DNA from 3 places in the Kocuria sp. ICS0012 genome. Region 1 is predicted to be linked to each of the others. Evidence: riboswitches for the same ligand, from Rfam matches in the RefSeq annotation. Region 1 holds a riboswitch; each other region holds the start of a gene.
What was found. A riboswitch is a leader RNA that binds a small molecule or an ion and turns the genes downstream of it on or off. The one in region 1 is predicted to bind S-adenosylmethionine.

Region 1 (10,168 bases):
GGTCAGGGCGTCCTGCGCCGCGTACGAACTGCGTTTGAAGTCCAACTCGGGGATCCGGCGGTGCACGGCCTGGACCATGGAGGACTCCCACCGGGACTCGCGGGCCACGGGCTCGTCCCCGAGAGGGTCCAGGGGGCGGAAGGGCAGCCGGATCCGTTCGCGACCCTTCTGGTACTCCCACTCCCACTCCACGCGTTCGGTGAGGTCGTCGTGGTGGATGGTGAGCACGAACTGCGGATCCGCGACCTGGGGCAGCACCAGGGAGTCCTCGCCCGCGATCACGTGCATGCTCTGGTGCAACCGGGGGAAGTAGGTGTCGAAGAACTCCTCCACACCGTCCTGCGGGACCGTGAGGGATTCGGCGCGGTCCAGGAACGAGCGCTGCTGCTGATTGAGGCGGGTGCCCAGGGCGACCAGGTGCAACGGGAACTGGTTGAGGTCCTCCGCGGTGTCCAGGGCCGCGGGGGTCGCGTCCGGGTAGAACAGGCCGTGACCTGGCTGGCCGATGATCCGGGTCCAGCGCAGGGGGATCTCGTTCTCGCCCACGATGAGCTGGGGGTGCAGGGCGAGCTCGCCGTGCTCGCCGGGATCCACGCGCACCTCGAACCGGCCGTCGCGATCCACGATCACGGGTGCTCCCGTGCCCTTGGAGACGAGCGGGATCCCGAGCCCCCGGGCGCGCCCCAGGATGGGCCACAACAGGGGAGAGGTGTAGCGCTCCATGTGCAGCTGGTGCCGGTCCGCAGCGTAACTGCCGCGGTGCGACTCGGAGAGCGCTCGCAGCTCCTCGAACCAGTCCAGTTGCTCCGCGCTCAGGTGCCCGGAGCGGGCGTGGGAGGCCAGGTTGCCCCAGTCGATGCCGGTGTGCACCCACCCGTGGCGCTGTCCGCGCAGCACCGGACGGGCCGTGAGACTCAGCGGGGTCTCCCGGGGTGATTCCTGCCACGCTTTCGGTGTGCGGTTCTGCACCCGGGTCAGGTCCAGTTCGAGGGCCACGGTGGGTCCGGATTCCGGGTCCGCCACGACCCTGTCGGGACTCATGCCGGGCACGATCCGGGAGAGTTCGCTGCGCCAGTCCGGGGCGGCACCCGGACCGCGGGCGTCCGTGAACTGCGCAGCACCATCCATGGCCCCTACCGTACCGCCCGGTGCGGACACGGCCGGGCGCCGGTGGGCGAGGGCCCGGGCAGCGGCGTCGTCGTCGTGCAAACCGGGGGCGCGGTGGGATCGGGCAGTGAACCGCCGACGGGCGGGAACTTATAATCGACAGGGATTGTCGTGTTTCGAGCGCGCCGCACGGCGCAGACGGAGGATTTGTGGCTGACGCTGCCGGTTTCCACACGGGGGACCACGCAATGGCATCCGGACCCCGGGAAGTCGAGTACCTGCGCTGGAACGACGCCGTGGCGCGGGCATTCTTCGGCCCCAGGAGGGCCGGGGAACTGGTCCACCTGGACCTGGACGAGAAAATGCTCGAACAGATCGGCTCGGAATTCGGCCTGGACGGCCCGGCCACGCTGCGTGCGCTCGCCGACTCCGTGACGCCGCTGCTCGTGACGGACGGCTCCCGCCGGTCCGTGTTCGACGCGTTCAACAAGCTCACCGAGGCGTGGTACCGGACGTCCCGGCGCCAGCTCGAGGACCTCACCAGGATTGGCCCGCCGCCCATCGTGGCGCTGTTGGCCCTGTTCGCCCTGGCCGGGCGGCACATGTCCGCGCTCGCGGCGCGCACGGGCAAGAAGTCCGTGTCCACGTTCTACCTGCCGCTCGCGGTGTTGCTGCAAGCGGGCCAGGACAACGTCAAGGCGCTCGAGACCTCGGTGCGCAAGGACTCCGAGACCTACTGGGACGCGCTGCGCTATTGGCTCGAGGCCTTCGACGGCCAACTCGGGTTGCCGTCCGCGTACGCCGTGAACCACCGTCCCGTGGGCCTCGCTCTGTCCCAGACCCTGTTCGGCCCGTCCGAGCTGCGGCAACTGCACCAGATGTTCGAGGACCTCGAACTGACCACGGCGCAGGGGATGAGCGCGGCGGAGCTCGGGATCTACATCGACTTCTGGCTCGACATCGCGGACACCGATGTGTCCAAGAGCCTGCGCAGCATCTGGACCAACCCCCTCACGCGCGATCCCGCGTTGCAGGTCGCGCTCGCCCAGTTGGACGCGTGGGAGTCCGCCCCGGACGACGCCGCCGCGGCCGCCGCCCGCGGCACGCGGCACCTGGGCTCGCGCAGCCCCGGGTTGTCCCTCACGGACGGCACGGACTACGTGGGCAACCCCATCTACGAACTCGGTTTCGTGGTGCCCAAGCGGCTGGTGCCCGGTCGGGAGGTGGATCTCGCGACCACGGTCGGCCCGCGCACCATGTTCCTGTCCTACATCGGGGACGCGTTCCTGGGGATCTCCGCGTACAACGCCCGCATGACGAGTGACACGCTGCTGTCCGGGCAGCTGCAGATCACCGCGGGGGAGCTCACCCTCACGCGTAATCCACGGCCCGTGGTGGTCTTCGCCAAGGACGCGTACTCGGACACGTTCATCTCCGTGGACCACGTCCCCGCGGCGTGGCCGTGCCGGATCATGGTGCGCAATCAACCTGAATGGGTGGATCAGATCCGCGCGATCCTGGACGACTCGGCCTCTCCCGACTACCGCGTGGTGGGCCCGGGGGAGAACGGGGTCTGCGAGGGCTGGGTGCTGTTCGACGACGTCCAGGTGCTGCGTGCCGGTGACCCCGCGCTGACCGTCAACGACAACTTCTCGGCCCTTGTACCCCGCCTGGTCCCCGCAATCACCCTGTCCGGCGGGCTGCGGATCCCCGGGGACGTGGACCGGTTCTCGGCCCTGCGGCCCCCGCAGTTGACCGTCACGTCCGACAGCGACGACCCCCTGTCCGTGGAGTGCGAGTGGCGTAACCCGCACTCGTTCAAGCTCATGAGCACCAAGCTCACCGCACCCCGGGTGCCACCGTTCCAGGTGAGCCTGGGCGGGACCGATCTGGCCCGCGAGGACGGCCACCTCAAGCCCAACGACTACACGCTAGTGCTGCGTTCCGGGCGCACCGTGAAGCAGCGACTCGAGTTCCGCGTGCGGGACAGTTCCTACTACATCACTCAACGCTCCCTGGGCTACGACGGTGAGATGGTCCACGTCGCGGAGGAACCGTTGTGGCCCGTCACCGCGGTGACGCGGGACGAGATCCCGGATGAGTACGTCCAGGGCTCGTTCGACAACATGGACCCCCACGAGGCCACCGTGGACGAGGTCCCCGTGCCCGAGGTCGCCGGGTGGGAGTCCGCCGAGGGGCAGATGTTCCCCGAGCGCAGCAACGAGCTGCCCGAGGCCCCCGACGTGTCCTGCATGGTCACGGGCAAGCACAAAGTGATCCTGCCCCCCATGGATCCCAAGGCCAAGGCGCCGTGGGTGTTCGGGCGCTGCAAGTTCTGCGGGCTCACCAAGCGCTACCCCGGCCGGCTCACCAAGCTCTCGGCGGTGGGTCAGACGGGTTCGGTCGAGGCACTGCAGTTCATCGGCCCGGACGAGGGCGAGTACCCGGGGTCCTGGGCGCCGTTCAAGGACATCCTCACGTTCTTGGGTGGCGGCAAGCGGTCGAGCCTGTCCATCGTGGCGCGCCAGCTCGAGGACTCCGAGCGCTTCGAGGAATGGTTCGTGGGTCACCTGCAGGCCCTCGGTTTCCTGGAGGTGATCCGGGACGAGAACTGGACGGTGCGCCGCTGGCAGGTGTGCTCCCCGGCCCTGACCCAGCTCGTGGACGGCTCCATCCTGCTCACGGGCGGGTGGAAGACCGACCAAGAGGACGCCGTGACGCAGGCGGTCGGGGCCCAGGGTGGTGAGGTCGTGGTGCTGTCCCCGGAGGACCACGCGACCACCATGCTCCAGGATGTGGACCTCGACGCGCTGAGCAAGCTGCTGCCCGAGGGGCTGTGCGACGTGGTCTACGACGCCGGGCCCGTCATGCTCGACACCCTGCCCCCGTTGTCCTCGGTCGTCGCCGGGCTGCCCCTGAAGGAGATGCAGTACAACGGGGTCGCGGAACGCTTCGTGCCCGCGGACGCCACGTGGGAGGCCACGGACGACCGCAACCAGGCGGGGCTGTACCGGATCAACCACCACCACAAGACGCGCTACGCCTACCGCACCGCGGAGGACGTGGTCTCGGGTCACGCCCGTCCCGTGTCCTCGGGGCTCGGCAAGCACCTCGCGGCGCGGGACACCGGCACGGCGTTGGTCAGCTACGATCCCGAGCTGCGGTTGCTCTCCGTGCCCATCGGTGCCGCCCTGCCGGGGCTGTACGCGCGCGCCACGGTGCTGTGCTCGGGGCTGCTGCCCCCGCTCGTGGACGAGGACTTCTCCCTGAACTACGGGGACGTCTCCGAGGAGTTCGCGAGCGCCCTCGTGGCCAAGCTGCTGGGCTGACAGTGCCGCCCCGGGCGAACGGGGGTGTGCTCGTGGGGCCGCGCGGCTGCATTCGGCTGCTGCGCGGCCCTCCCCTACAGTGAGGTGGCGTGCCATGACTAACGGCTGGTAGTAAGGCGCCTCAACCCCGGGTCGTCCGACGTCCGACCCGCATCCCCGACGTGACCACACACGATTCCTCGTCCATCCGTCACCCACGCCCGGGCTCGTCGCCCGTCGCGGATCCGCCCGCCCCGTCCGGGCCCCTCGCTCTGCGCCACCCCGGTTGCCCGTCAACTGGCGGGTCTTCGTGGCCGCGGCAACCCTGCTTGTCTCGCTGTCCGCCTGGGCCACGGAGGCACCCGAGCACGCCGACGCCGTGATCGGCGGCGTGGTCGCGTGGGTCGCCTCCCGGCTGGGGTGGTTCTACATCCTCACGGCCGCTCTCGCGATCGTGTTCGTGATCCTGGTCGCGGACAGCAGGCACGGCACGATCAAGATGGGCCCGGACCATGCGAAACCCCAGTTCAACCTGTTCACGGGGTGGGCCATGTACGCCCTGATGGGCATGGCATTCGGCTACTTCGCCTACCGCTTCGGCATGCCGCTGAGCATCCGCTCCGCTCTCTACCCCCTGATCGGGTGCCGGATCCACGGTGCCGCCGGCGACGCCGTGGACACCGCGGCGCTGCTGGGGACCATCTTCGGGGTGGCCACGTCCCTGGGGATCGGGGTGGTCCAGTTGAACTTCGGACTGCGCTACCTGTTCGCCGTCCCCGAAAACCTGGCGGTGCCGTCGGCACTGACCGCCCTGGGGATCCTCATGGCGGTGGCTTCGTGCGTCTTGGGCGTGGACAAGGGCATCCGGCGGCTTTCCGAGCTGAACATCATCCTGGCGATCGGGCTCATGCTGTACGTGCTCATCACCGGGCGCACGGCGTTCCTGCTGGATGCAATCGTCAAGGGCGTGAGCGGATTGCGCGTGGCAGACGCCTCGGTGATGCCCGAGCTCGTGACGGTGAACCCGAACATCACGGTCTTCATGAGCGGTGAACGCGCCGCCGAGCTGATCGCCCAGGACCGGGACACGACCGCCCACTGAGAACCGGGCGGGAGCGCAGAGAAGCGCTCGACACACGCGTGTGGCCCGGATCCGTTCGGACCCGGGCCGCACCGTTCGTGGAGTTCGCGGTCGCGGTGACCGTGTGCGCGTGGACTACGCGGGCATCGGCTCCAGCTTGTAGAAGGACACCCCGCCGGTCACCCGGGAGGCCCCGGGGACCAGGAGTCGGCTGTACTTGGCGCACCACTGGCCGCGCCCCCGTGTGTGCTGTGCGGCGAGTGCGACCTCACGGGCGTCGTCCGCGAAGTACTCGTGCTCGTGACCGTCCGATCCCGTGATGGACACCACGTGCCGGGCGGGGTCCGCCTGAACGGTGACGTCCACCCACTGTTCGCGGGTGTCGGGGTGGGATTTCTGGGTTGTCGTGTTCATGATGTCGGGCCTCTGATTTTTCCGGTCGCTTGCCGGAACCACACGTGTGGCCCCGGCCGCTTCGTCATCCAATCCACCCCTGAACCGAGGGTTGGCGTACGCCGAGTTGGAGCTCTGGGCGCGCGGTGACGTCCTTGTCGTTGCGCGGGCGCATCTCGTGAAGCTGCTTCGAGCCTATCCGTGGATTCGGGGGACCAGCCAGGCGCGGACCGAGAATGTCATCAAAACTTAACCAAGCTTCTGTTGAGTAACATCTGGCACCCGGCGGCGGTTCTCATGGGGTGCGCAGGTCGCTGCGGCGCGTGCCGCGCATCCGGGAGGTGACCGTGCGAGCGCGCTCGTAGTGGCCCAGCAACTGCTCGCACACAGCACCCCACGTGCGCTCCTGCACGCACTGGTGGGCGGTGCGCGCGAAGGCGAGGCGTTTGGCGTCGTCGCCCGCGAGGTCCCGGACGCGCTCGCGCAACCCGGCCAGGTCACCCGGGGCGTAGAGCCACCCGTTACGCGAGGAGTCCACGAGGTCCAGGGGACCGCCGCGGCCCACGGCCACCACTGGGACCCCCGAGGCCATGGCTTCCTGGATGGTCTGGCAGAACGTCTCGTGCTCACCGGGGTGCACGAACACGTCCAGCGACGCCATGGCCGTGGCGAGTTCGGTGCCCGTGAGGAAGCCCTCGAAGTGCGCGTTGGGCAATACCGAGCGCAGCGACTCCTTCCCGGGACCGGAACCGATGATCACGAGCCGGGTGTCCGGCAGGGCGTCGATCGCGGCGAGGTCCGCGACCTGCTTCTCGGGGGCCAACCGCCCCACGTATCCCACGAGTCGCTTGCCGCCGCCCACGCGCTCGCGCCACGCGTGATCGCGCAGCGCGGGACGGAACCGGCTCGTGTCCACTCCGCGGCGCCACATGTGCACCCGCTGGACGCCGTGCTCGTGGAGCTGGCTGATCGACGCCGTGGAGGGAGCGAGCGTGAGGGTCGCACTGTTGTGCATCGCACGCACGTGGGACCACATGGCGGTCTCCAGCACGGATGCACCGTAGCGTGCGGCGTAACCGGGCACGTCCGTCTGGTACACGGCCACGCACGGCAGACCCAAACCCTTGGCGGCCTGGATGGCCTGCCACCCGAGCACGAACGGGGACGCCACGTGCACCACGTCCGGGGCGAAGCGGGCCAGGATGCGCTGCATGCGACTCACGGTGCAGCTCGCCACGCGGACCTCGGGATAGCCCGCGAGCGGCAGGGACGGGATGCGCTCGATCCGCACGCCGTCCACGTGGTCCACCGAGCCCAGGAACAGGGTCTTCTCGTAGGAGGGGGCGATCACCATGGCCTCGTGCCCGTGATCCCGCAGGTGTTCCAGGACGCGGATCACCGAATGAGTGACACCGTTGACGTGGGGGAGGAACTGTTCGGCCACCAATGCAATTCTCACGGTTCCCACTGTGGGCCCGGCGCCTCACGGGGGAGTCACCCGGGGGTGGCCCGCAGGTGAAGTCCGGGCTAACTTCGCTGCCCGTGGTGCGCGGGTGAACGTGAAAAGATGTCCGGTGATGAAACTTCCCTCACTGCCCGGCGTGGTCTCGGGCGTACGCGACCGCTTCACGTCGCACGGTTCGTCCCCCGTGCGCGCCGCCGACGTGCCCCGCCCCGAACCGGACGACTCCCCGGGACTGCCCATGCCGCTCGCGCTGCAGGGCGTGATCGAGCTGCTCGCGGTGGCCTTGGTGGGCCTGTTGCTGGGCACCGTGCTCCTGGGTGCGGTATGGGCTGCGGGGGGCTTCGCGACCCTGGGCGCGGGCGGGAGCCTGCAGCTCGCCGGTCAGGTCTGGTTGCTCGCGCACTGCGTGCCCCTCACGATCCAAGCCATCCAGGGCCTGTCGCTGGACGGTGGCGGGACGGTCACGCTCGTGCCTCTAGGGCTCACGCTGATCCCGTTCGGCCTCGCGGTGATCGCGGGCCGCCGGATCGCCCGGGCGTGCTGGCGCGGTCAGTTCCTGATCCCGTTCTTCGCCGGGATGCTCGCGTACGCGCTCTTCGGGGCCCTCGTGGGCTGGCTCAGCCGCACCGAACAAGTCTCGGTGGACCTCGTGGCGGCCGCCCTGTTGCCCCTGGTCCCGGCCGGGTTGGGCACCCTCGTGGGCGGGTGGAGCGCTTCGCGCTCGCTCGCCGCGGTGCTCGGGGCCGACGTCGCGTCCTGGTTGCAGCGCACGAGCCAGCACTCACGCTGGGCCGGTTCCTACGTGTGGGCCGTGATCCGCGCCGGTTTCCTCGCCGCGGTCACCGCTGTGGCGGCCGGTGCCCTGTTGTTCGTGGTGACGCTCGCGTGGAACTGGGACCGCGTGATCACGGTCTACCAGGACCTCGGTACCGGCGCTGCGGGGGACACCGCCCTGACGGCACTGCAGTTCGGGTACCTGCCCAACATGGTCGTGTGGGCGCTCACGTGGGCCACCGGTGCCGGCTTCTCGCTGGGCACCGGGACCCTGGTGTCGCCGTTCCAGAGCACGCTGGGACCGCTGCCGCAGTTCCCGGCGCTCGCCGCGCTGCCCACCGGTGACCCGTGGCTGTACGCCCCTGCGGTCCTGGGGTTGCCCGTGCTCGCGGGTCTGCTCGCGGGGTGGTGGTTCTGCCGCGAGGGTGAGAACCACCTGGACGACTGGATGGCCATCCGCCTGCCTCTGCGCTGGATCACGTTCGTGCTCTCCACCGTGCTCACGGCGGTGTTCATGGCCGCGGTGGGGGCGGGCCTCGTGACCGCGCTCGCGTGGCTCTCCAGCGGTTCGCTGGGCATCGGCAGGCTCACGGACATCGGCCCGCACGCGTGGCACGTGTTCCTGTGGCTCGGTGCCGAACTCGCGGTGGGCGCCACCGTGGGGTGCCTGGCCGGGCCCTGGCTCGAACGCGAGGGCTACCGTTCCCGCTCCCGCGCCGAGGCGGACGAGCTCCCCGTGCCGGATTCCCCGGCCCCGGAGGACGACGCCGCTGTGGCCCACCACGACGCCCTGCCCGCCGCTGGCGCCGTGCACAGTTCCCGCTCGGCTTCCGGCCCCGGCGCCGGGCAGGATGCTCGCACGGCACCCGGTGGCCGTCCTGGATCCGGGGCGGCCGTCCCGGACGGCGAGGTCACGGCTCGGGGTGTCCGGGGTCTGTTCCGGGGCCGCGCGTCGCGCGCTGCCGCCGAGCCCGAGCGGGAGTCCCAGCCCCGCGGCGGGTCCACGGCCGTGGGACGATCGGCAGACGAACCGGGACTGTCCCGCCGTGAGGAGGCCAAGCGTCGTCGTGCGCAGCGCAGGTCCGAGAAGCGCAAGGCCGCGCGGCTGGCCGCCCTCGACGACGAGCGGGACTGAGACGACGATGAACCGCTCCTGGCGCCGACGGGCTCGGGCGTCCCAGGACATGGGACTGGGCCGATGACGAACCGCTCTCGATAGCAATGGACTCGCTGGGAGCGGGCGTCTCAGGACCCGGGACCGGCGGAGGTCGGCGAGGTCGCTCCCGGTGTAGCACTCCCCGAAGGGGCAGGGTTCGAGGCGCTCGGCGTGGGCGTGACAAGGGAGGCCTCAGGCGTGGCGGTGGCCGTCGGATCGTCCTGCGGCGCACCCGTCTCGAGGGGCGCACCCGAGAAATGCTTCCACACGTTGTCGTTGAGCTGTTGCTCGCACCGGCTGGTCGAGGACAGCGTGAGGGCCCGATCGGTGCATTCCTGGTAGACCTGGGTGGCCGGCCACACGAGCAACCGGGTGCCGCCGCCCAGCGCGTTGATCACACCCCACACGATGGCCAACACCGCGAGCACCGTGATCGGGACCCGTGAGGACGAACCGCGGGAGCGCGCGAGCGCGATGATGCCCAGCACGATCGCGGCGATGGCGAGTACGAGCCCCGCCACGGTGGACCACACGTCACCCACCACGAGTGCGGAGGCGAGCACCGCGAGGGCCGCGGCTACCGCGGCGAACCGGAGCCGAGCGCCGTCAGAGGGGTCCCCCGACTGGGGGCCGCGAGGTGAGGGCTTTTCACCGCGCGGGTCGCCGGCGTGCGGGCCACGGTGCTGCGGGCCGCCGGAGTGCGGTCCCCCTGAGTGGGAACCCCCGGAAGGGGAGCCGCCGGAGGTCGAACCCATCGAGTGCGTGGCGTGGGGCGGCGTGCACCGGTGGCGGGAATCGTGCATACCCACCACTGTAGGCGAGCGGACGGACCGAGCAGCGTCGCGGGCGCAGCACCGCCGCGGCGCCATCGAGGCAGCCTCGCT
Region 2 (10,168 bases), on a different contig from region 1:
GCCACACGGTGCGCCCGCCCACGACGCCGCCCACGACGGGGCGTTCGCCCCATGCCTCGAGTGCCTTCTTGCCGGGGACGTCCCCGCGGTCGAGGTCGATGGCCAGGGCGTCGACGTTCGTGTGGGCCAGGGCGAGCTGGGCGTCCTCGCCGGCATCGCCGTAGCCCACGGTCACGAGGATCGCGGGGCGCTGTTGCTCGTTCGAGAGTTGGGTGTAGGCGCTCTCGAGGGCGGCCACGAGTTCGGTGCGTTCCACACTCCACCCGTCCGCGGCGAGGGCCGGCTCGTCGAGTTGCACCCATTCGACGCCGGCCTCGGCCAGGGCTCGCAGGATCGCGGCGTATTCGGCCACGACGTCGTCGAGGCGCTGCAGGGGGTGACTCGCGACGGCATCGGTGGTCTCGGGGCGTGAGAGCAAGAGCAGGCTCACGGGGCCCACGAGGACCGGGCGGGTGGTGATCCCGGTGGTCCCGAGGGTGGTCCGGTAGCGGGACACGAGGCTCTCGGGGTTCGCACGCAACGGGGTGTCCGGGCCGATCTCGGGTACGTAGTAGTGGTAGTTGGTGTCGAACCACTTGGTCATCTCGAGCGGCTCCAACCGATCGGTGCCGCGGGACAACGCCGTGATCAGCTCGATCCCGCGGGGCGTGTCCGGGGCGGCGGGCTCGTAGCCGTCCGCGATGAACCGCGCGGGAACCGCGCCCAGCGCCAGGGACGTGTCCAGGACGTGGTCTACCGCGAACCCCTCGGACGGCACAGCGTGATCCGCGGTGAGGCCGAGTTCGGACAATCGCGTGGCGGTGCGCTCACGCAACCGGGCGAGGGTGTCCAGCACCGTGGTGGCGGGGTGCTGTTGCGGGTCCTTCCAATAGGACTCGAGTGCGCGCTTGAGCTCGCGGTCGGGGCCGATGCGGGGGTAGCCCAGGATCGTGGCGGCGGGGAACGGGACGGGCTGGGTGCTCATGGGAACTCCTCGGAGCTGGTGTGGGGTATGGCGGTTAGGGGGTGTGATGAGCCGCGGCAACGGGTGTGCTCCGGCGCGGCGGGGTAAGGGGAACGTCAGCGTGGGTGGTGCCGCTACGAACGGTTTTCGGCCTGCCCGGATGTGGCGGTCGAAGCCAACACGATCGGTTCACGGGTCGGTCGGGGCTGGTGCGGCGGTCAGGCCGCGGGGCTGCGGCCTCGGTATTCGCGTGCGGCATCCCGGACCCGCAGGTGCTCCAGGATGGTCAGCGCCGCCTCGGGGCGGTTGAACGTGTACAGGTGGAAACCGGCGCAGCCCAGATCCATGAGGTCGTCGATCAGGGACAGGGTGGCCGCGACCCCTCGGTGGCGCAGTTCCTCAGGAGTGTCGGCGCGCAGGAACCGGGTGAGGCGTTCCGGGACCCGGACCCCGGTGATCTCGGTCATGCGCTGCAACCTTTGAGGGTTGCTCAGCGGCATGAGCCCGGCGACCACGGGGATGTGGATGCCCTCCGAGCGCGCGCGTTCCAGGAACGTGGCGTAGTCCTCGGGTTCGTAGAGCACCTGCGTGATCGCGTAGTCCGCGCCGGCCTCCTGCTTGTCCCACAGGGACGCGAGATCCGCCTCGAAGTCGCGGCCACGCGCGGGGGACGGGTAGCACGCCACCGACACGGACAGCGGTCGCTGACCCGGGCGGAACCCGGTGCCGAAGCGACGTCGTTCGACGTCCCGGATCAGCTCCACCAGTTGGGAGGCCCGGCCCAGGCCACCCGCGGGGGTCCGCCATGCCCCGGTACCCAGGGGCGGGTCGCCGCGCAGCGCGAGGAGGTCACGAACGCCGTCGTCCAGCAACTGGTCCACGGCGCGCTCGAGACCCGCGCGGTCCGTGCCACCGCACGTGAAGTGCGCCATGACCGGGGTCTTGGTCGTGCGGCGCAGGTGGCGCAGCGCCTCGCGGGAGACGCCGTGATGGCCGGCGTGACCGTGGGTGACGGAGAAGAAATCCGGCCCGGCCTGGGCCATGGCGTCGATGTTGCGCCACACAGTGTCCGGGTCCGCGGTGGGCCGCGGCGGGAACACTTCGAACGAGACGAGCGTGGAGCGGCGCGGGCGCCGGACCAGCCAGGACGTCCCCGTGGGCGGGCCAGTCACGGGCGCGGGTTCTGACGCTGCGAGGGGTGCGGGCATATAAAAAATCCTCCGGCCTTAGGACGCCGGAGGACGAGCTCCGAGCGCCGTACTTGCCGACCACGCGGTTGCGCGGCGGCCGGATCCTCATCTGGGGCACCCCACTACAGCTGGAGGGTTGCCGCCCGGCTAGCCAGAGCTTCGCACCGGGACTCATGATCCTTTGTTACGAGTAAGCGTAGCACAGCCCCGTGACGAGGCCCACGAACGATGACGGAACCGCCGGCCTCCCGCCGCGCTCGTCTTCCCAAGCGGGCGGATTGGGGGTGGACTGAGGAACGTGCCCCGGCCCGTGCCGCGGCGCACGAACCGCCCCGGAACGGACAGCAGACATGGTGACGACCGTCAGCGATTTCCTGATCCAGCGCCTCAAGCACTGGGGGGTCCAGCGGGTTTTCGGCTTCCCCGGGAACGGCATCGGCGAGTTCGACGGCGCCCTGGACCGTGCCGCACGCGAGAGCGAGGGTCTGGAGTACATCCGCCCGACCCACGAGCAGATCTGCTCCCTCATGGCCACCGCTTACGGCAAGTTCAGCGGGGAAGTGGGCGTGTGCGTCGCGACGTCCTCCCCGGGTGCGTTCCACATGCTCAACGGGCTTTACGACGCCGAGATAGACAATCAGCCGGTCGTGGCGATCATCGGGCAGCAGGGACTGCCCTCGTTCGGGACGTTCACGCAGCAGGAGAGCGACCTGGAACGGGTGCTCGACGACGTCGCGGTGTACGTCCAGGCCGCCGTCTCGCCCCGCAGTCACAGGCCGTGATCGACACCGCGTTCCGCACCGCACGGGGGCACCTGGGCCCTGCCGTGGTCATCCTGCCCCACGACGTGCAGGACATGAAGATGCCCGAGTTGGGACCCGAGAACTGGGTCTCGCGCTCGATAGCCGCGGCGCCGGCCGCGGGCGGGTTCGCGTCCTCGCAGGCACCCGCTTCGACGACGACGCCGTCCCCCTTGCGCAGCGCGACCGCCAACCCCGGTCGTCACGAACCCTGGGACCTGCCGGGAGCGACGTCGTCCACGCAGGAACCCTGAGTTCGGGCCGCCGTGCATCCGGCGGCTCGCCGGTGCACCCGCGTGACGAAAGCGCGGCGAAAAGCAGGGACGCCCACCCGATCAACCGACCGGTTGAGCGCGCCTTGGCGTGTCATCAGCGACTCAGCACGGGTGCCAGACCTTGCCTCCCGGTTCGTAGCACCGGGGGCCGGTGTAACCGGGATAGCCGCCATCACTCTCGGGAGCCGGGGGCACGTGGGGTGCCGCCGGCAGCTGCGGGGCAGCAGGTACCCGGGGCGCGGCCGGTAGCTGAGGTGCCGCGGGCTGCGCGGGGGCGGGGTCGTAGTTGTAGCTTGGTTGCGGAGCGGGATTGGGCTGGGGTGCCGGATCGCCCACGGCGACCTCGTCCTCCACGACCGCGGGAGGCGCCTCGAGCGTCGGCGTGGGAGTGGGTGTGGAGGACGGGGTGGGACTCGGCGTCGCGCTCGGGCTCGCGGTGCTCGAAGTTGTGGTGCCGGGGGATGCGGATTCCCCCGGCGGCGCGCAGTCCTGCTTCGGGTCGAAGAAACCGACCTGCATGGCCTGGGCCACGTTGTACGCGCTGTCCATCTCTCGCCGGTACGTGCTGTTGGCGCCCACGGTCATGGGCGTTGCCAGGCCCGCCTTGACGAGTGCCTGGTTGGCGTTCAACCCGTCGTCGTCGCGGGTCACTCGTGCGAGGGTGCGGCCGTAGCGGTCCGTGCGTTCCACGTCGTAGTCCAGGTGGATCGTGGTTCCCTTGGGCAGGAGGTCCTCAAGCTTGGCCGTGGCCTCGTCCGCGAGGCACTCGCCGGGCTGACCGTCCCGCGCGACCTCCGGGGTATTGATGTTCAGCAGCCGCACCCGCGTGGACTTCCCCGCGATCGTGGCGTCCAGGGTGTCCCCGTCCACCACGCGTTCCACCGTGGCCACCGAGTCGTCCGGGGTGGGCGCGGACTCTGCGGCGCCGCCGCACGCGGTCAGGGCGAACAAGCTCGCCAGGACGACGGCGCTCGCACGGGCCCTCGGACCGGCGGCCCAGCGACTTCTCGGACCGGCGGCCCAGCGACTTCTCGGACCGGCGGCCCACCGGCGGCGGGCAGGATGGTGAATGGTCTCGGCAGGCATCGCGGTCCCGGGTCTCGGAGGAAGCACCCGGCATCATGTCGGTGCATTTGCAACGACGTTATTGTGCCAGAGGGTGTTCACCCTGCAGGGATCGGCGATCCGTGTCGCGGCACGTGATGCCTAGTGGAGTAAAAGCACCTGGGGGTGCCTCAAGACTGCTTTAGCTCAGTAAAAGCAGAGGGGGGTGAGGCGGAGCTAGGTGTCGGGCGGGGGGTGCGCTCGGGGTAGCGGGTGGGCGCGGGGTGGTGCGCTGTGCGGCATGGTGTAGACAAGACGCATGGCCACCATCGATGAGCTTCCCGGTGAGATCGTCGCGGACCTGCGTGTGAGCGATGCCCGTCCCCTGAGCGGCGGGGACACCGCCCACGCCTACTGGCTCGAGACCCCGGACGGGCCCCTGTTCGCCAAGACCATGCCGGGTGCCCCGGCGGGCGTGTTGGCGTTGGAGGCGGCGGGACTCGAGGCGCTGCGCGCCGTCGCCCCCGCCGAGGTGCGGGTGCCCAGGGTGCATCACGTGGGCGATGAGGCCCTGGTGCTTGAGTGGATCGACGAGGGTCCCGGACGGCAGGACCGTGCCACGGAACGCAGCATGGGGGCCGGTCTCGCGGCCATCCACCGCGCGCGAGCCCCGCACGTCGGGTGGCTCTCGGCGGAGCTGCCGGAACGCATCGGCTCGTTCCCGGTGGATCTCACGCCCACGGACGACTGGGCCGACTTCCTGTTGCACCGCCGCATCGAGCCGTTACTGCGCGCGGCGATCGACGCGGGACACCTGGACCCCGCGGCGTCGGACCTGCTGGCGCGCGTGGCGCCGCGAGCGGACGAACTCGCGGGCCCTCCCGAGCCCCCGAGCCTGCTGCACGGTGACCTGTGGGCAGGCAACCGCGTGGTCGATCGCAACGGGACGAACTGGCTCATCGATCCGTCCTCGTTCTACGGACACCGCGAGTACGACCTGGCCATGATGCAGCTCTTCGGCGGTTTCGGGCGGGAATGCTTCGCGGCGTACGACGACGTCTACCCCCTCGCGGACGGCTGGCACGACCGGGTGCCGTGGTACCAGTTGCCGCCGCTGCTGGTGCATGCGATCAGGTTCGACGGTGGTTACGGCGGGGCGGTCCTGCGGGCCCTGCGCAGTCTGATGTGACACTACGGGGCGCGTCCATCACCCGCTGAGGACAGGGCGTTCTCGGCCGATGACCGCGACAAGGCAGGTGCGGACAACGTTTTCCACCCGCGTGACATGGTTGGACACGTCCCCCGCACGTGCAGCATGATGTTTACTAGATTGTCTAGTTACCCACAACGCGAGGAACGCGATGGAGAGCAGTGCAACGTGGTACGGGCCGGTGAGCCCGCAGTCGCGTGCGCTGCGCCGGGTGGTCGTGCTCAACGCGGAGATCGCGTACGAGATCCGCCGCATCTTGGGGCTCAAGGGAACCGATTACGCGGCCATGGCCATGCTCATAGTCCATTCCATGGGGCCCACGGAACTGGCTCACGCGCTGCACATCACGACGGCCTCCGCGACCGCGGTGGTGGACCGACTGGTGCGCGCGGGTCACGTGGTCCGGGAGCCCGTGGAGGGGGATCGACGCCGGATGACTGTGCGCGCGGTGACCTCGTCCAGGGAGCGGACCCGGGAGCACGTCGTGCCGGTAATCGGGATGGTCGAGGACGAGCTCGACGCCTTGGATGAGCCCGGGCGTGAGGCCGTCCTCCGGTTCCTGAGAGGTACCGAGTCCCGTCTGGAGGAGTACTTGGAAGACTTGCGCGGGCGCGCGGACCAGGCGTCCCAGGACGATCCCAGGGCGGGTGGGTCATGACCGAACGCGTACGCACCGCCCGGTCCCGTGAATCCCACCGAGCGGCTCTGGGGATCCCGTCCGTTGCCGATCCTGGGGCCTCCCCGAGTGTCGCCCCCGCTGACGACGCCGCCTGGCGCCGTTTCCGCACCGCCGTGGGGGAAGAGCTGGACGCGTTCTTCGCGGCCCCCGCGAATCGAGTTCCCACCAGCCCGGGTTTCGGGGTGCTGTGGGAGCGGGTGCGCGAGCACATGGTGGGCGGCAAGCTCATCCGGCCGCGACTGACGTGGATCGCGTGGTCCTCCTTCGCCGGGGGCGCGGGGGATGAATCGAGCGCGCCTGACCCGCTCGTCGCGCCGGACGCCGGGGATGCCGCGGAGACGCCGGGTGTGCGCGACGCGGCCGGAGACGGGAACCACACGGCGGGCGACCGAAAGACAGAGGCGCCGGACCCCGAGTGCGTGCGCCTGGCGGCGTCGTTCGAGATGCTGCACGCGGCCCTACTGGTCCACGACGACGTGGTGGACCGCGACTGGCTGCGCCGGGGCATGCCCACGGTGGGAGAGCTGTTCCGCCGTGACGCGGCCCGCGCCGGCGCACCCGAGCACGAAGCGGAACACGCGGGGGCCTCGGCGGCGATCCTCGCGGGGGACCTGTTGTTGGCGGGGGCACTGCGGCTCGCGACCACGTGCGCATCGGACCTCGCGCGGTGTCGCGCCGTGGCGGACGTGGTGTTCGACGCCGTGACCGCCTCCGCGGCCGGGGAGCTGGATGACGTGCTGTTGTCCCTGCATCGCTTCGGCGCCGAGCACCCCGGGGTGCAGGACATCCTGGACATGGAGCGGCTCAAGACCGCCACGTATTCGTTCGAGGCCCCGCTGCGGGCCGGCGCACTGCTCGCGGGTGCTCCCGCGGACGTCGCGGAGCGGCTGGCCCAGGCCGGCGCCATGCTGGGCGTGGGGTACCAGGTGGTGGACGACGTCCTGGGGACGTTCGGTGACCCGGGACTGACCGGCAAATCGGTGGACGCGGATCTACGTTCGGGCAAGGCCACCGTGCTCACCGCCCACGGGATGGGAGTACCCACGGTCCGCCGGGTCCTCAGGGACCTCGCGGCGGAACGCACCACGGTGCATCACGCGCGGGAAGCGCTCACGGCCTCCGGCGCCAAGGACGTGGCCGTGGAACTGGCCACGGATCTCGTGGACCGCGCCCGGACCACCCTGGACGAACTGCCCCTGCCCGCGGCGCAGCGCGATCAGCTCGTCGCGCTGTGCCACCACGTCCTGAACAGACACTCGTAGTGAGGACCCCCATGCCGGATTCGGACGCGCCGCCCCTCGCGTCGCTTCGCCTGTACACCGCCACGGCCCTCGCGGCCTCCGGGTCGGTCATCGGCCGGTACTCCACCTCCTTCTCGCTGGCGTGCCGCACCCTGCCGTCCGCCGTGCGCCGGGACATCGCGGGGATCTACGCGCTCGTGCGCGTCGCGGACGAGGTCGTGGACGGCACCGCGGGCGCCGCGGGCCTCGAAGCCGCCCGCGTGCGCACCGCCCTGGACGGGTACGAAGCGGCTGTGAACTCGGCCCTGGCCACGGGATTCGCCACGGACCTGGTGATCCACGGCTTCGCGGACGTCGCCCGCCGTCACGGTTTCGGGCGGGAGCTGACCGAACCGTTCTTCGCGTCCATGCGCGCCGACCTGGACGTGGCCGAGCACGACGGCGCGTCGCTCGAGTCGTACATCTACGGTTCCGCGGAGGTCGTGGGACTCATGTGCCTCGAGGTGTTCATGGACATGCCCGGCACACGGGCGGACACCCCTGAGCAGCGGGACATGCTGCGGGCCACGGCCCGGCGGCTGGGAGCGGCCTTCCAGAAGGTGAATTTCCTGCGTGACCTCGGGGCGGACCACGACCAGCTCGGTCGCACGTACTTCCCGGGCGCGGACCCCGCCCACCTGGACGAGACCCAGAAGGCGCAGCTGCTCGCGGACCTCAATGCGGATCTCGACGCCGCGATGCCCGGGATCCTGGCCCTGGACCGGCGCGCTCGCCGGGCGGTCCTGATTGCGCACGGACTGTTCGCGGAACTGTCCCGGCGGATCGAACGCGTCCCCGCGCGGGAACTGACCAGACAACGCATCAGCGTGCCCACCGCGGTGAAACTGCGGATCGCGGCGCGCTCCCTCTCGGATTCGGTGGTGACACGATGACACGGACGGTGGTGATCGGCGGCGGTTTCGCGGGCCTGGCCACGGCGGGGCTGCTCGCCCAGGACGGGCACCGCGTGACCCTTCTGGAACAACAGGACATCCTGGGTGGGCGCTCCGGGCGGTGGTCCGCGGAGGGCTTCTCGTTCGACACCGGCCCCAGTTGGTACCTCATGCCGGAGGTCATCGACCGGTGGTTCCGGCTCATGGGCTCCAGCGCCGCAGCAGAACTGGACCTGCGCACCCTGAGCCCGGGCTACCGCACGTTCTTCGAGGAGCACCTGGACGAGCCACCGACGGACGTGGTCAGCGGGCACGCGGAGGAACTGTTCGAGCAACTGGACCCGGGATCCTCCCGCGCGCTGCGCATGTACCTGGACTCCGGCGCGGAGGTCTACGAGCTCGCCAAGAAGTACTTTCTCTACACGGATTTCGCGCACCCCCGTGAGCTCATGACCCCGCAGGTGCTCAAGAACCTCCCGCGGCTCGGCACACTGCTGACCCGGTCCATGAAGGGCTACATCGACCAGCGGTTCACCGATCCGCGGGAACGCCAGATCCTGGGGTACCCCGCGGTGTTCCTGGGCGCCTCGCCCTCGAGCGCTCCGGCCATGTACCACCTCATGAGTCACCTCGATCTCACGGACGGAGTGCGGTACCCCGTGGGTGGGTTCAGCGCGCTCGTGGACGCGATGGTCGAGCTGGTGCGCGCGGCCGGGGTCGAGATCGTGACCGGGGCGACCGTCACGGGGATCGACGTCGAGCGGGCACCGCGCTCCGTGCGTTCCCAGGTGGCGGCCGCCCGTTCACGACGTCGCTCGGCCGGCTCCGTGCGCGGCGTACGCTACCGCGCGACGTCATCGGCCTCGAATGCGCCGCGGACGGCGGCCGACGGTGCGGAGACCACCGTGCCCGCCGATCTCGTGGTGGGTGCCACGGACCTGCACCACATCCAGACCAGGTTGCTGCCCGAGCGGTACCGGGCCCCGGAATCGCGGTGGAAGCGCCGGGACCCGGGGCCGTCCGGGGTGCTCGTGTGCCTGGGCGTGCGGGGGAAATTGCCGCAATTGGCCCACCACAACCTGCTGTTCACGGCGGACTGGGACGACAACTTCGCGCGCATCGGTACCGGGCGGGAGCTCGCGGAGGAGACCTCGATCTATGTGTCCATGACGTCGGCCACGGACCCCGCCACTGCGCCCGAGGGGGACGAGAACCTCTTCATCCTGGTGCCCGCACCGGCCGTCCCCGAGTGGGGTCGCGGCGGGATCAGCACGCCGGAACGCCACGAACCGGGTTCGGAACAGGTCGAGCGGGTCGCGGACGCGGCCGTGGCGCAACTGGCCCGCTGGGCGAAGATCCCGGATCTCGAGTCCCGGGTCGTGGTGCGGCGCACGTACGGGCCGGGGGACTTCGTCGCCCAGTTCAACGCGTGGCGCGGTTCCCTCCTGGGCCCTGGTCACACGCTCGGCCAGTCCGCGATGCTGCGCCCCGGTGTGACCGATCCCGGGATCCGGGGCCTGTTCTACGCGGGGTCCTCGGTGCGCCCGGGGATCGGCGTGCCCATGTGCTTGATCTCATCCCAGGTGGTGTGGGACGCCATCCGCGAGGACAGCGGGGTGTCCTGATGTATTTGCTCATGCTGCTCGTGTTCCTGGGGTGCTACGCGCTGATCGACCGGCGGTGGAACCTTTACTTCTGGTCGGGGCACAAACTGCGGGCGTGGCTCGTGCTCGTCGTGGGGGTTCTGTTCTTCCTCGCGTGGGACGTTGTGGGGATCGTCAACGGGCTGTTCTGGCACGGCGAGAACTCACTGACCCTGGGGATCTTGGTGGCCCCCGAACTGCCCCTCGAAGA
Region 3 (10,168 bases), on a different contig from region 1:
TTGATGGACTCGCCCACGGAGCCGAGCAACCGGATCGAGGAGAGGTTGTAGACCGGGGGCAGCCCCTTGGGGAACGCGCCCATGAGCGAGCGGATCAGGGTGGGTGCCGTGTAGTAGTTGGTCACGCCGTAGCGCTCGATGATCTCAAAGTGGCGACCGTAATCCGGGGTGTTGGGCGTGCCCTCGTAGATCACCTGGGATACGCCGTTGACCAGCGGGCCGTAGATCTCGTAGGTGTGCGCGGTGACCCACGCGAGGTCCGCGGTGCACCAGTGCACGGTGGAGTCCACCTTGGCGGGGTCGTTCACGGCGGACAGCTCCTCCGGGCGCAGCACCCCGGACGCGTCGGGCACGTCCGGGAGCAGGTCGAACAGCAGGGCGTGGGTGTATGCCGTCTGCACCATGTATCCGCCCATCGTGTGGACCAGGCCTTTGGGCCTCCCCGTGGTGCCGGACGTGTAGATGATGAACAGGGGCGTCTCCGCGTCGAACGCCTCGGGCTCGTGGACGTCCGAGACGCCCGCGGTGAGCTCGTGCCACCACACGTCACGCCCGGGGGTCCACGGCACGAGTTCCTCGTCCTTGGAATGCAGGCCCCGGGTGCCGCGCGGCAGATCGGTGCGCCCGGGCCGGGACGTGCGGCGCACCACGATCACGTGCTCGATGCTGTTCTCACCGCTGCAGGCCTCGTCCGCATTGGTCTTCACGGGAACGACGGCGCCGCGCCGGTTCTGCCCGTCCGTGGTCACCAGGACCTTGGCTCCGGTGTCTTCGACCCGGAACTTGAGGGCTTCTGCGGAGAACCCGCCGAACACGAGCGAGTGGATCGCCCCGATGCGCGCGCACGCGAGCGTGATGATCACGGTCTCCGGGATGACCGGGAGGTAGATGACCACGCGGTCGCCCTTCTCCACGCCCAGTTGGAGCAGGGCGTTGGCGGCCCTGGATACCTCACGCTGCAGGTCCGCGTAGGTATAGACCAGGCGGTCCCCGGGTTCACCCTCGAAGTACAGGGCCACGTGCTGACCACGCCCGGCTGCCACATGGCGGTCCACGCAGTTGTACGAGACGTTGAGTTTCCCGCCTTCGAACCACGCGATCTCGGGCACGGTGTAAGTGGGGTTGCCGTCGTGGTCCTCACCCGTGCGCTGCGGCTTCTCGAACCGGTGAGCCGTGTGCCACGGCTGCGCCCAGTCCAGCCGCCCGGCCTGCTCGACCCAGAACTGCACCCGGGCGTCGTCGGAGATCAACGCCGGGTTCGGTGTGGGGTGAGCGGGGTCTGAGTACGAGTGCGTACCGGTCACGAGTCCTCCTGTGATGTCGATCCGAACGGTTGGTGTCTGCAACGGCCGGGCCCCCGGTCGAACGACCGGGCCGCGGTGGAACGGCGGGCGCCGGCGGGAACCGGGCGGGTTGTCACCTGGTTCCGGCCACGCTCCAGCGCCGCTGCGTCCACCGCTCGAAGATGCCGAGCAGGGCGTCCGTGAGCTTGCCCAGCACGGCCAGCAACACGATCGCGAGCAGCAACCGGTCCGTGCGGCCGTTGTTCTGCGAATCGGTGAGCAGGAACCCCAGGCCCATGGAGGAACCCAGCAGTTCCGCGGCCACCAGGAACAACCACGCCTGGGCCAGGGCCAGGCGCAGCCCGGAGATCACGGAGGGCAGCACCGCGGGCAACTGCACGGTGGTGAAGAGTTTGACCCCGCGCAGCCCGAAGGACCGTGCGGCTTCGATCAGGTGCCGGTCCACGTGGCGCAGCGCGGCGGACACCGTGGTGTACACCGGGAAGAAGGCGCCGATCGCCACCAGGGTCACCTTGGAGTTCTCCCCGATCCCGATCCACAGCAACAGCAGCGGTACCCACGCGAGGGACGGCACGGCGCGCAGCGCGCCGATCGTGGGCGAGCCGATGGCCCGCGCCCACGGGGAGAGCCCCAGCAACGCGCCGAGCAACAGCCCGAGCCCACTGCCGATCAGGAAGCCCACGATCACGCGCTGCGTGGAGATCCCCACGTGCAACCACAGGTCACCGCTGCGCAGCAGCTCCCATCCCGCGGCGAGCACCGCGGACGGGCGCGGCAACTGCACGGGGGAGAAGGTCCCGTTCGTGGAGAGGGTGTGCCACGCGAGCACCAGCAGCACGGGCAGGACGATCCCGATCAGCCCCAGGGCCCAAGGATTGCGCAGCGCGCTGGGACGCGTGCGGGAATCCGCCGCGGCAGGGGTGTCTGATGGGGGTGCGACGTCGCCGGGTGCCACCGCGCCCGCCTCGTGGCGTCCGTTGTCGTCGGACAGTATGGCCACCGCAGTGACGCCAGCTGCTTCGGAGGACGTGCCGCCCGGTGCTTCGCGGGACGCGCCGTCCGAGGACCGCGGTGCGGCGGAGGAGGTGTCGTGAGTGCTCATGAGGACTGCTTCCCTTCGATCACCTGGGCCACGGCGGCCGCATCGGCGTGTTGTGCGTAGTGCTGCTCCACGATGTTCGCGAGCGCCTCGTCCACGTCCTGCTGCGAGGAGACGTCCCCGGATTCCACCAGGATGGGCCCGACCCGCTCGAGCACCGCGAGCTGTTCGGGGCCCGGAACGGGGTCGATGTCCAGGTGGGTGCGCTGCCAGACCCGCCGGGCGGTGTCGCGATCGATGCTCGCGCCTTCCGCGAGGATCGCGATCCCCTCCTCCGGGTGCTGCAGCGCCCACTGCCGCGCGTAGGCGTACGTGTTCACCACGTCCTGCGCACCCGTGGGGTTCAGCTGCAGGAACACCTCCCGCGCGTTGAGGAACCCGTACGTGTTGAACTCCAACTGCCGGTGGAACAGCACGTCCCCGGCCTTCTCCGCGGCGGCCATCACGGGGTCCAGTCCGGACCATGCGGCCACCTGACCGGTGTCCAGCGCGGTGCGCCCGTCCGCGTGCTGCAGGTTCACCACGGTGACGTCCTGTGCGCTCATGCCCGCCGCGCCGAGGGACTGCAGGAGGAAGAAGTACGGATCCGTGCCCTTCGTCGCGGCCACGGACGTGCCCGCGAGATCCGCCACGGTGCGCACGGGGGAGTCCGGGGTGCGCACGAGCGCGGACCACTCGGGCTGTGAGAACAGGTCGATCGTCCTGATCGGCGAGCGGTTGGCACGCGCGAGCAGTGCGGCGGAACCTGCCGTGGAGCCCACGTCCACGACCCCAGCGCGTAGCGACTCGTTGGCCTTGTTGGAACCGGCCGAGTACACCCACGTTACGGTCTGGCCGTGGGCCTCGGCGACCTTCTCGAGCCAGCCCTTGGCCTTGATGATCAGGGACAGCGGGTTGTAGGTCGCGTAGTCCAGGTAGATCTCGTGCGCGGAACCGCCGGCCACACCGCGGCCCGGACCTTCGCCCTCCATGACGCATCCGCTCAGGGGCAGCGCCAGCGCGGACAGGCCGAGTGCCTGCAGTGCGCGGCGTCGGGACAACTGCGCCATGCGCTCAGCGCTCCACGCCGAGCAGGGCCAACAGGTGGGCGCGCAGCGCGGTGATCTCACTGTCCTCGCGGGAGCGCGGGCGGGCCAGCTCGGGGGAGATGATCTCGGCGATGGTCGCGGGGCCCGTGGCCGTTTCCCGCGCGAGCACCACCACGTGATCGGAGAGCACCAGGGCTTCCTCGACGTCGTGGGTGACCATGAGCACGGTCGTGGGATCGGCGCGGTGCACGTCCAGCAACAGGTCCTGCATCCTGATCCGGGTCAGGGCGTCCAGGGCCCCGAAGGGCTCGTCCAACAACAGGACCCGAGGGTTCCGTGCCAGGGCCCTGGCCAGGGATGCGCGCTGTGCCATGCCCCCGGAGATCTCCGCGGGACGGTGATTCGCGTGGTGGGACAGGCCCACGAGCTCCAACAGCTGCGCCACCCGCTGCTTCCCCTCCCGGGCGGGAGTCCCGTCGGGCAGACCCAGCGCCACGTTGCGGGCCACGCTGCGCCACGGCAGCAACCGCGGTTCCTGGAAGCCGACGGCGCAGCGCGGGTCGATCTCGCGCACCACCGAGTCGTCGATCCGGACTTCGCCCTCGCTCGCCGTGCCGAGCCCGGCCACGGCGCGTAACAGGGTGGACTTGCCGCAGCCCGAGGGGCCCAGGACCGAGACGATCTCGCCCGGGCGCACCGTGAACGTCACATCCTGCAACACCCGGTGCGTTCCGGGTCCCTGGTGCGCGGGGAAGGACTTGCCGACCCGGTCGAAGATGACCGCCGCGGCGTCGACGGCAGATTCCGGGCGCGTGAGGATATGGCTCAATTCATCAACTCCATCGTTCCTGGCATTAGCACCTTGCCCGCGTGGGGCTGGTTGCTGCGACGTCAACGAGCCAGGTCTCTCAGCCGCTCCGGATGGGAACCCCACCATTGAACGGGCCGGGAGCCCGCGGGTGCAAATCGTGTGACGCGCCGGGGCGCCGTCGTGACGTGCCGTAACCCGAGGTGTTTCCGAGGACCGGGGATCCCCGTTAGGATCAATGCCACAACGATCACGAGTTCCGACGTTTAGCCCTGGCTTGTCGGACGGCAACCCTCTCCCGTAGCGGGGTGCCCCAGGTGAGGATCGGGCCGCATGACACACCGCATGCGGCAAGTACGGCGCCACACAAGCGCGCTGGACCCGCAAGGTAGGCCGCCGTAGGTGGTGCACGGGGCGCGGGTCGTGTTCCTGCTGAGGGGCTGACCGAGATGAGCAAACGGATTTCCGTCAACGCGTTCGACATGACCTGCGTGGATCACCAGAGCTTCGGGTTGTGGCGCCACCCGCGGTCCCGGGCCACCGAGTACAACACCATCGAGTACTGGACGGAGCTGGCCAAGCTGCTGGAGCGGGGCAAGTTCGACGCACTGTTCCTTGCGGACGTGGTGGGCATCTACGACATCTACAAGAACTCCGCGGCTCCGGCCGTGCGTGACGGGGCCCAGGTCCCGGTCAACGACCCGTTCATGCAGGTCTCGGCCATGGCCGCCGTGACCGAGCACCTGGGCTTCGGCGTGACGAGCGCGGTGACCTACGAGCAGCCCTACACCCTGGCCCGCAAGTACGCCACACTGGATCACCTCACCAAGGGCCGCGTGGGATTCAACGTGGTGACCTCCTACCTTCCGTCCGCTGCGGAGAACCAGGGCCTGCCGCGCCAGATCGAGCACGATACGCGTTACGAGATCGCGGAGGAGTTCCTGGACGTGTGCTACAAGCTCTGGGAGGGCTCGTGGGAGGAGGACGCCGTGGTTCAGAACCGTGAGACGGGTGTCTACGCGGATCCCACCAAGGTCCATCCCATCCGGCACAGCGGGGAGCACTTCACGGTTCCCGGAGCGGGGCTCACGGCACCGTCCCCGCAGCGCACACCGCTGATCTTCCAGGCCGGCGCGTCCTCGCGCGGGCAGGCGTTCGCGGGTAAGCACGCGGAAGCCGTGTTCATCGGCGGGTTGCGCCCGGACCTCACACGTTTCGTGACTGACAAGATCCGCGACCGGGCTCAGGCCGAGGGCCGCAGCCGTGACGACGTCAAGATCTACGCGATGCTCTCCGTGGTCGTCGCGGACACGGACGAGCAGGCCCAGGAGAAGTACCGCGATTACCTGCAATACGTGGACCTGGAGGCCTCCCAGGCGATCATCGGTGGGTGGTCCGGCGTGGACCTGTCCCAGTTCGACGAGGACGAGGCCCTGAACTACATCAAGACCGACTCCATCCAGTCCTTCCTGACCCCGTTCACGCTGCAGTCCAAGGACAAGCAGTGGACGCGCGAGGAGATCGCCAAGCACTGCGCCCTGGGCGGGATGGGTGCCGTGCTCGTGGGCTCCGCACAGACCGTCGCGGATCAGCTCGAGACCTGGGTGGACGAGGGCGGCCTGGACGGCATCAACCTGGCCTACCACGTGAGCCCCGGTTCCTTCGAGGACTTCGTCGAGTACGTGGTCCCCGAGTTGCAGAAGCGCGGGCGCTACCGCACCGAGTACGAGGGCACCACCCTGCGCGAGTCCCTCTACGGCGAGGGCCAGCCGCGGGTCAAGGACACCCACCCCGCCGCGGCCTACCGGGGCGCCTTCGCGGGCGCGAGCTCCGTGGCCACGGCCAGCTCACGCTGAGCCGCCCCGAGCCAGGGGACGACGCAGCGCCGCACCTTCCCGAGGGCACGCGCGACACGCCGCGGCGGCGTTCGCCGAGCACGTGCGGGAGCCCGGACTGTCCTGCCCCGTGGTGGACGGGGGGTGCGGCACGGGACACGCGACCGCGGAGCGCGCACCCGCAGCTGCTGCCGGCGGGCGCTGTGGTGCTGGTGGCGTTCCAGGCCGTGGACGGCGGCCGGCCGGTGGTCTTCTTCGACCATGCGGTGGCGCCCGACTGGCGCTGGCACCCGGACGTGATGGCGGGCCGCCTCTACCGCGCTGGGTTCACGGAGCGGTGGCGCGCAGTGAACCGCCCGGATGCCGAGCACCGTTTCCCAGAGTGTCACCTGCTGACGGTCAAGGAGACGGCCGAGGTACCGTCGGTCCCGGTGGACCGGGGCTGCTCGGCGGGCAGCTGCTGAGCCGACCCGGCGGCCGGGCGGGAGGCCGTGCGAAAGCCGCGGGGTGCCGGGCGGAACGTGCGGGGCACCGCACGACAAGACGGACGATCGGTGGAAGAGGCGGCGGGGAGTGGCAAGGCCAAGGAATGGGGGGTGCTGATGGAGCTGGGCCTGGTCGTGGTGGGCTTCCCGCTGTCGGTGCTGGCTCCCCAGGTGCTGTGACAGGTGTTCGGGGAGCACCAGGCCGTGGGGGCGGTCAGGCTCCTCGCGCAGTTCCTCGGGGTCTGCATGGTCGTCGTGGGGCTCATGCTGGTGGACACGCTGCTGGACGCCCTGTTCTTCGCCCTGACCCGGAGCCGGGTGGCCACCCAGATCTGCTCGGCGGCCGTGTTCGTCGCGGTGGTCGCGGCACTGTTCTCCGTGTGGGTGTCCTGGTCCCTGGGGCTCGTGCTGACGAGCGTGGTGTCCGCTCTGGTGGTGCTGCTCTTCTCGAAGCTCGCCACTGAGCGGTACGCCGCTCTGCTGGGGCGGGACGGTTGAGCGAGGAAGTGTCCAGCAGGGTGGCGCGGTTCGCGGGACCTCACCGTCGTGTGCCGCACCGGCGGACGAGGATGCCTGGCCCCGCGGTCCAGACCGTTCCGTCGGATGCGCCGGCCCCGTAGTGTCGTCGTGCGCTGTCGCGGGCCCCGGTGGGCGTGCGTAGACATTACTCCCGAGTCCATCTGCCCCAATGAGCCGGTGCATATCGCTGTGATGCGGCCTACAGTGATGGCGTAGCCCACATGAGAAGCGCACATGCGAATGCGCCACGAAGGAGTCAGCCATGAAGGTTTTCGGTCACACAGAACCCGGTGCCCCGGCGGAGGAGATCGAGCTGGAGAAGCCCCAGCTCACGGGTTCCGAGGTGCTGGTCCGCGTCACGAACTCGGGGGTGTGCCACTCGGACGTCCACTGTCAGGACGGGTACTTCGACCTGGGCAGCGCGGGGCGTCGCGAGCTGACCGCCTCGGGCGCGCAGTACCCGGTGGTGCTGGGCCACGAGATCGTGGGAGAGGTGGTGGAGGTGGGCCCGCAGGCCACGGTGCAGCCGGGGGACACCAAGTACATCGTCTACCCCTGGGTCGGGTGCGGTGAGTGCCAGGCCTGCCAGGAGGACCGCGAGAACTACTGCAGCGGCGCCAAGCGCAACCTCTCGGTGGCGCTCAACGGCGGCTACGCGGAGGAGGTCCTGGTTCCAGGGGACCGCTACCTGGTGCCGCTGGGCGACATCGACCCTTCCTTCGGTGCCACGCTGGCCTGCTCCGGGCTGACGTCCTACTCGGCCATCCAGAAGATCATGCCGGTCCCCGCGGACAAGCCGGTTGCGGTCATCGGCGCCGGTGGCGTGGGGCTCATGACCATTGCGCTGCTGAAGGCCCTGGGTCACGAGAACATCGTGGCGGTGGACATGAGCGAGAAGGCACTGGAGAACGCCACCGCAATGGGTGCCACGGCCACCGTGGTAGCGGGTGGTGAGGCCCCCCACCAGGACATCGTGGCGGCCGGCGGGGAGAAGATCGCCGCGGCCATCGACCTGGTCAACAACGGGGACACCTCCAGCGCCGCCCTGTTCGCCATGGCCAATGGCGGCACCCTGGTGAGCGTGGGGCTGTTCGGCGGCCAGTTCACGTTCCCCACCGCGCTCGTGGCGTTCAACCTGCTGAACATTCGCGGCAACTTCGTGGGCAGCCTGCCCGAGCTCAAGGAGCTCGTGAAGCTCGCCCAGGACACGGATCTGCCCAAGCCGCCCATCACGGAGCTCCCGCTCACCGCACAGGAGGTCAACTCCGCGCTGGACGGCCTGCGCAACCGCACGTTCAACGGCCGCGCGGTGCTCGTAGCGGGCTGATCCGCACCGGGCCCCGTGCCCACCGTGCACGACGACGCCGTCGCCACCCCGATCTCTGCGGGCGGCGACGGCGTTCGCGCACCCGGGCGAGGAACGGACACTCGCGCCCGCCCCGGGTGGGCGGCACCGAGGGGACGGACGACGCCGCACCCGGCCCCGCGGCGTCGTCGTCCGGGGCGCGTCAGAGCAGGCCGGAAGTAAGGCGGCAGACGTTCTCCACGAACTTGCGCCCCAGCGAGCGCTTCTCCCAGGCCTCGAGGTCCAACAGGGTGGAGTTGGCGCGGAACTGCTCCACCACGTCCTCCATCCGGGTGCGGAACGGCTCGTCCACGATCAACACGGAGACCTCCAGGTCCAGCGCGAAGGAACGCTCGTCCATGTTGGACGAGCCGATCACGGAGACGATGTCGTCCACGAGCACGAACTTGGCGTGCAGCACGGTGGGGGAGCTGTACCGGTAGATCTCCACCCCGGCGCGCGCGAGTTCGGAGTAGTACGAGTTCTGAGCGTGCTGGGCGAGGAACTGGTCCGAGGTCTCACCCACGAACAACTGCACCCGCACGCCCGCCTGGGCCTCCGTGGTGATGGCGTGGAGCAGGGACTCGTCCGGGACGAAGTACGGGCTGGAGATCACCACGCGGTGATTGGCGTTGTAGATCAAGTGGTTGAACAGGCGCAGGTTGTTCTCGGTCTCGAACCCGGGCCCGGACGGCACCACCTGGGCGTACATGGGCCCGGCCGTGTGCTCGAGTGCGGCAGGGGTCTCGTCCAGCAAGAGGTCGTCGGTTTCCGAGTACCAGTCCGAGACGAACACCGCGTTCAACTCGGTGACTACGGATCCCGTGCCCCGGACCATGAGGTCCTTCCACTCGAGGCCCTTCCGCAGGTTCTTCTTCTTGTTGTAGGAGCGGTGGATGATGTTCTGTGAGCCCGTGTAGGCCACCTGGCCGTCCACCACCAGGATCTTGCGGTGGTTGCGCAGGTCCGGGCGCTGCCACTCACCACGCCACGGGCGGATGGGAAGCATGCGCCGCCACGGCACCCCGGAACGGTTGAACTGGCGGACCAGTTCCGCGTACCCCGGGTAACCCAGGGACCCCACGTGGTCGATCAGGATCCGCACGCGCACACCTCGTTCGTGGGCGCGGATCAGGGCATCGAGCAGCTCTCGGGAGACCTGGTCCACGGCCACGATGTAGAACTCGAAGTGCACGTAGTCCGTGGCGCGGTCCACGTCCCGGGCCATCCGGGCCATGGAATCGTGATTGTCGGTGAGGATCTCGAAGTCGTTACCGCCCACCATGGGCAGGGCACCCAGGTTCTGGTTCAGCTCCGCGGTGGTGCGCACCCATTCCGGGTGCTCGGCGAGCTCGGGCCCCAGCGGGAGGCGCTCGGGGGTGTTCTCCTGGATCACGTGGTTCATCCGGGCCTGCTTGGTCATGCGTTTACGCGGTAACCGGGTGGAACCGATCACCACGAACAACAGGAGCCCCGCGTACGGCATCAGGAAGATGGCGAGCAACCACGCGAGCGCCACGGACGGACGGCGCTGATGGGGGATCCAGCCCAGGGCCAGGATCTTCAGGAGCAGGTCCAGGACCGCCAGGATGATGAGGATCCACTCCGGCAGGGTGTCCGCGGGGAGCAGGTCGAAGGGTATCCAGGGGTACATCCGTGACCGTTCGTCAGGGGCGTCGCAGGTAGTAGGTGTCCTCCGAGCCCTCGGAGGGTCGTTTCACGAACCCGCAGCGCACGAGCACCCG

Region 2: another riboswitch for S-adenosylmethionine. It lies ahead of A5728_RS03105 (methylenetetrahydrofolate reductase); the one in region 1 lies ahead of A5728_RS11430 (hypothetical protein).
Region 3: another riboswitch for S-adenosylmethionine. It lies ahead of A5728_RS08005 (ABC transporter ATP-binding protein); the one in region 1 lies ahead of A5728_RS11430 (hypothetical protein).

The regions. Positions count from the first base shown of each region.
Region 1 covers NZ_LZMM01000071.1:38,910-49,077, reverse strand. The annotation lists gene A5728_RS11445 (DEAD/DEAH box helicase) at 1-1,128, opposite strand, end outside; gene A5728_RS11440 (hypothetical protein) at 1,356-4,436, shown strand; gene A5728_RS11435 (BCCT family transporter) at 4,702-5,517, shown strand; gene A5728_RS11430 (hypothetical protein) at 5,632-5,910, opposite strand; SAM riboswitch class IV at 5,931-6,073, opposite strand; gene A5728_RS11425 (glycosyltransferase family 1 protein) at 6,185-7,348, opposite strand; gene A5728_RS11420 (DUF6350 family protein) at 7,467-9,263, shown strand; gene A5728_RS11415 (DUF308 domain-containing protein) at 9,374-10,087, opposite strand.
Region 2 covers NZ_LZMM01000024.1:108,988-119,155, reverse strand. The annotation lists gene metE (5-methyltetrahydropteroyltriglutamate--homocysteine S-methyltransferase) at 1-964, opposite strand, end outside; gene A5728_RS03105 (methylenetetrahydrofolate reductase) at 1,162-2,115, opposite strand; SAM riboswitch class IV at 2,196-2,312, opposite strand; gene A5728_RS14690 (thiamine pyrophosphate-binding protein) at 2,484-2,915, shown strand; gene A5728_RS14685 (hypothetical protein) at 2,912-3,187, shown strand; gene A5728_RS14415 (thermonuclease family protein) at 3,311-4,159, opposite strand; gene A5728_RS03085 (fructosamine kinase family protein) at 4,572-5,441, shown strand; gene A5728_RS03080 (MarR family winged helix-turn-helix transcriptional regulator) at 5,614-6,120, shown strand; gene A5728_RS03075 (polyprenyl synthetase family protein) at 6,117-7,403, shown strand; gene A5728_RS03070 (phytoene/squalene synthase family protein) at 7,415-8,314, shown strand; gene crtI (phytoene desaturase family protein) at 8,311-9,939, shown strand; gene A5728_RS03060 (lycopene cyclase domain-containing protein) at 9,939-10,168, shown strand, end outside.
Region 3 covers NZ_LZMM01000046.1:173,971-184,138, forward strand. The annotation lists gene A5728_RS07990 (AMP-binding protein) at 1-1,304, opposite strand, end outside; gene A5728_RS07995 (ABC transporter permease) at 1,417-2,406, opposite strand; gene A5728_RS08000 (aliphatic sulfonate ABC transporter substrate-binding protein) at 2,403-3,452, opposite strand; gene A5728_RS08005 (ABC transporter ATP-binding protein) at 3,457-4,260, opposite strand; SAM riboswitch class I at 4,268-4,359, opposite strand; SAM riboswitch class IV at 4,488-4,602, shown strand; gene A5728_RS08010 (LLM class flavin-dependent oxidoreductase) at 4,680-6,095, shown strand; gene A5728_RS08015 (hypothetical protein) at 6,287-6,538, shown strand; gene A5728_RS14790 (hypothetical protein) at 6,566-6,739, shown strand; gene A5728_RS08020 (hypothetical protein) at 6,743-7,057, shown strand; gene A5728_RS08025 (alcohol dehydrogenase) at 7,341-8,405, shown strand; gene cls (cardiolipin synthase) at 8,587-10,077, opposite strand; gene A5728_RS08035 (GNAT family N-acetyltransferase) at 10,091-10,168, opposite strand, start outside.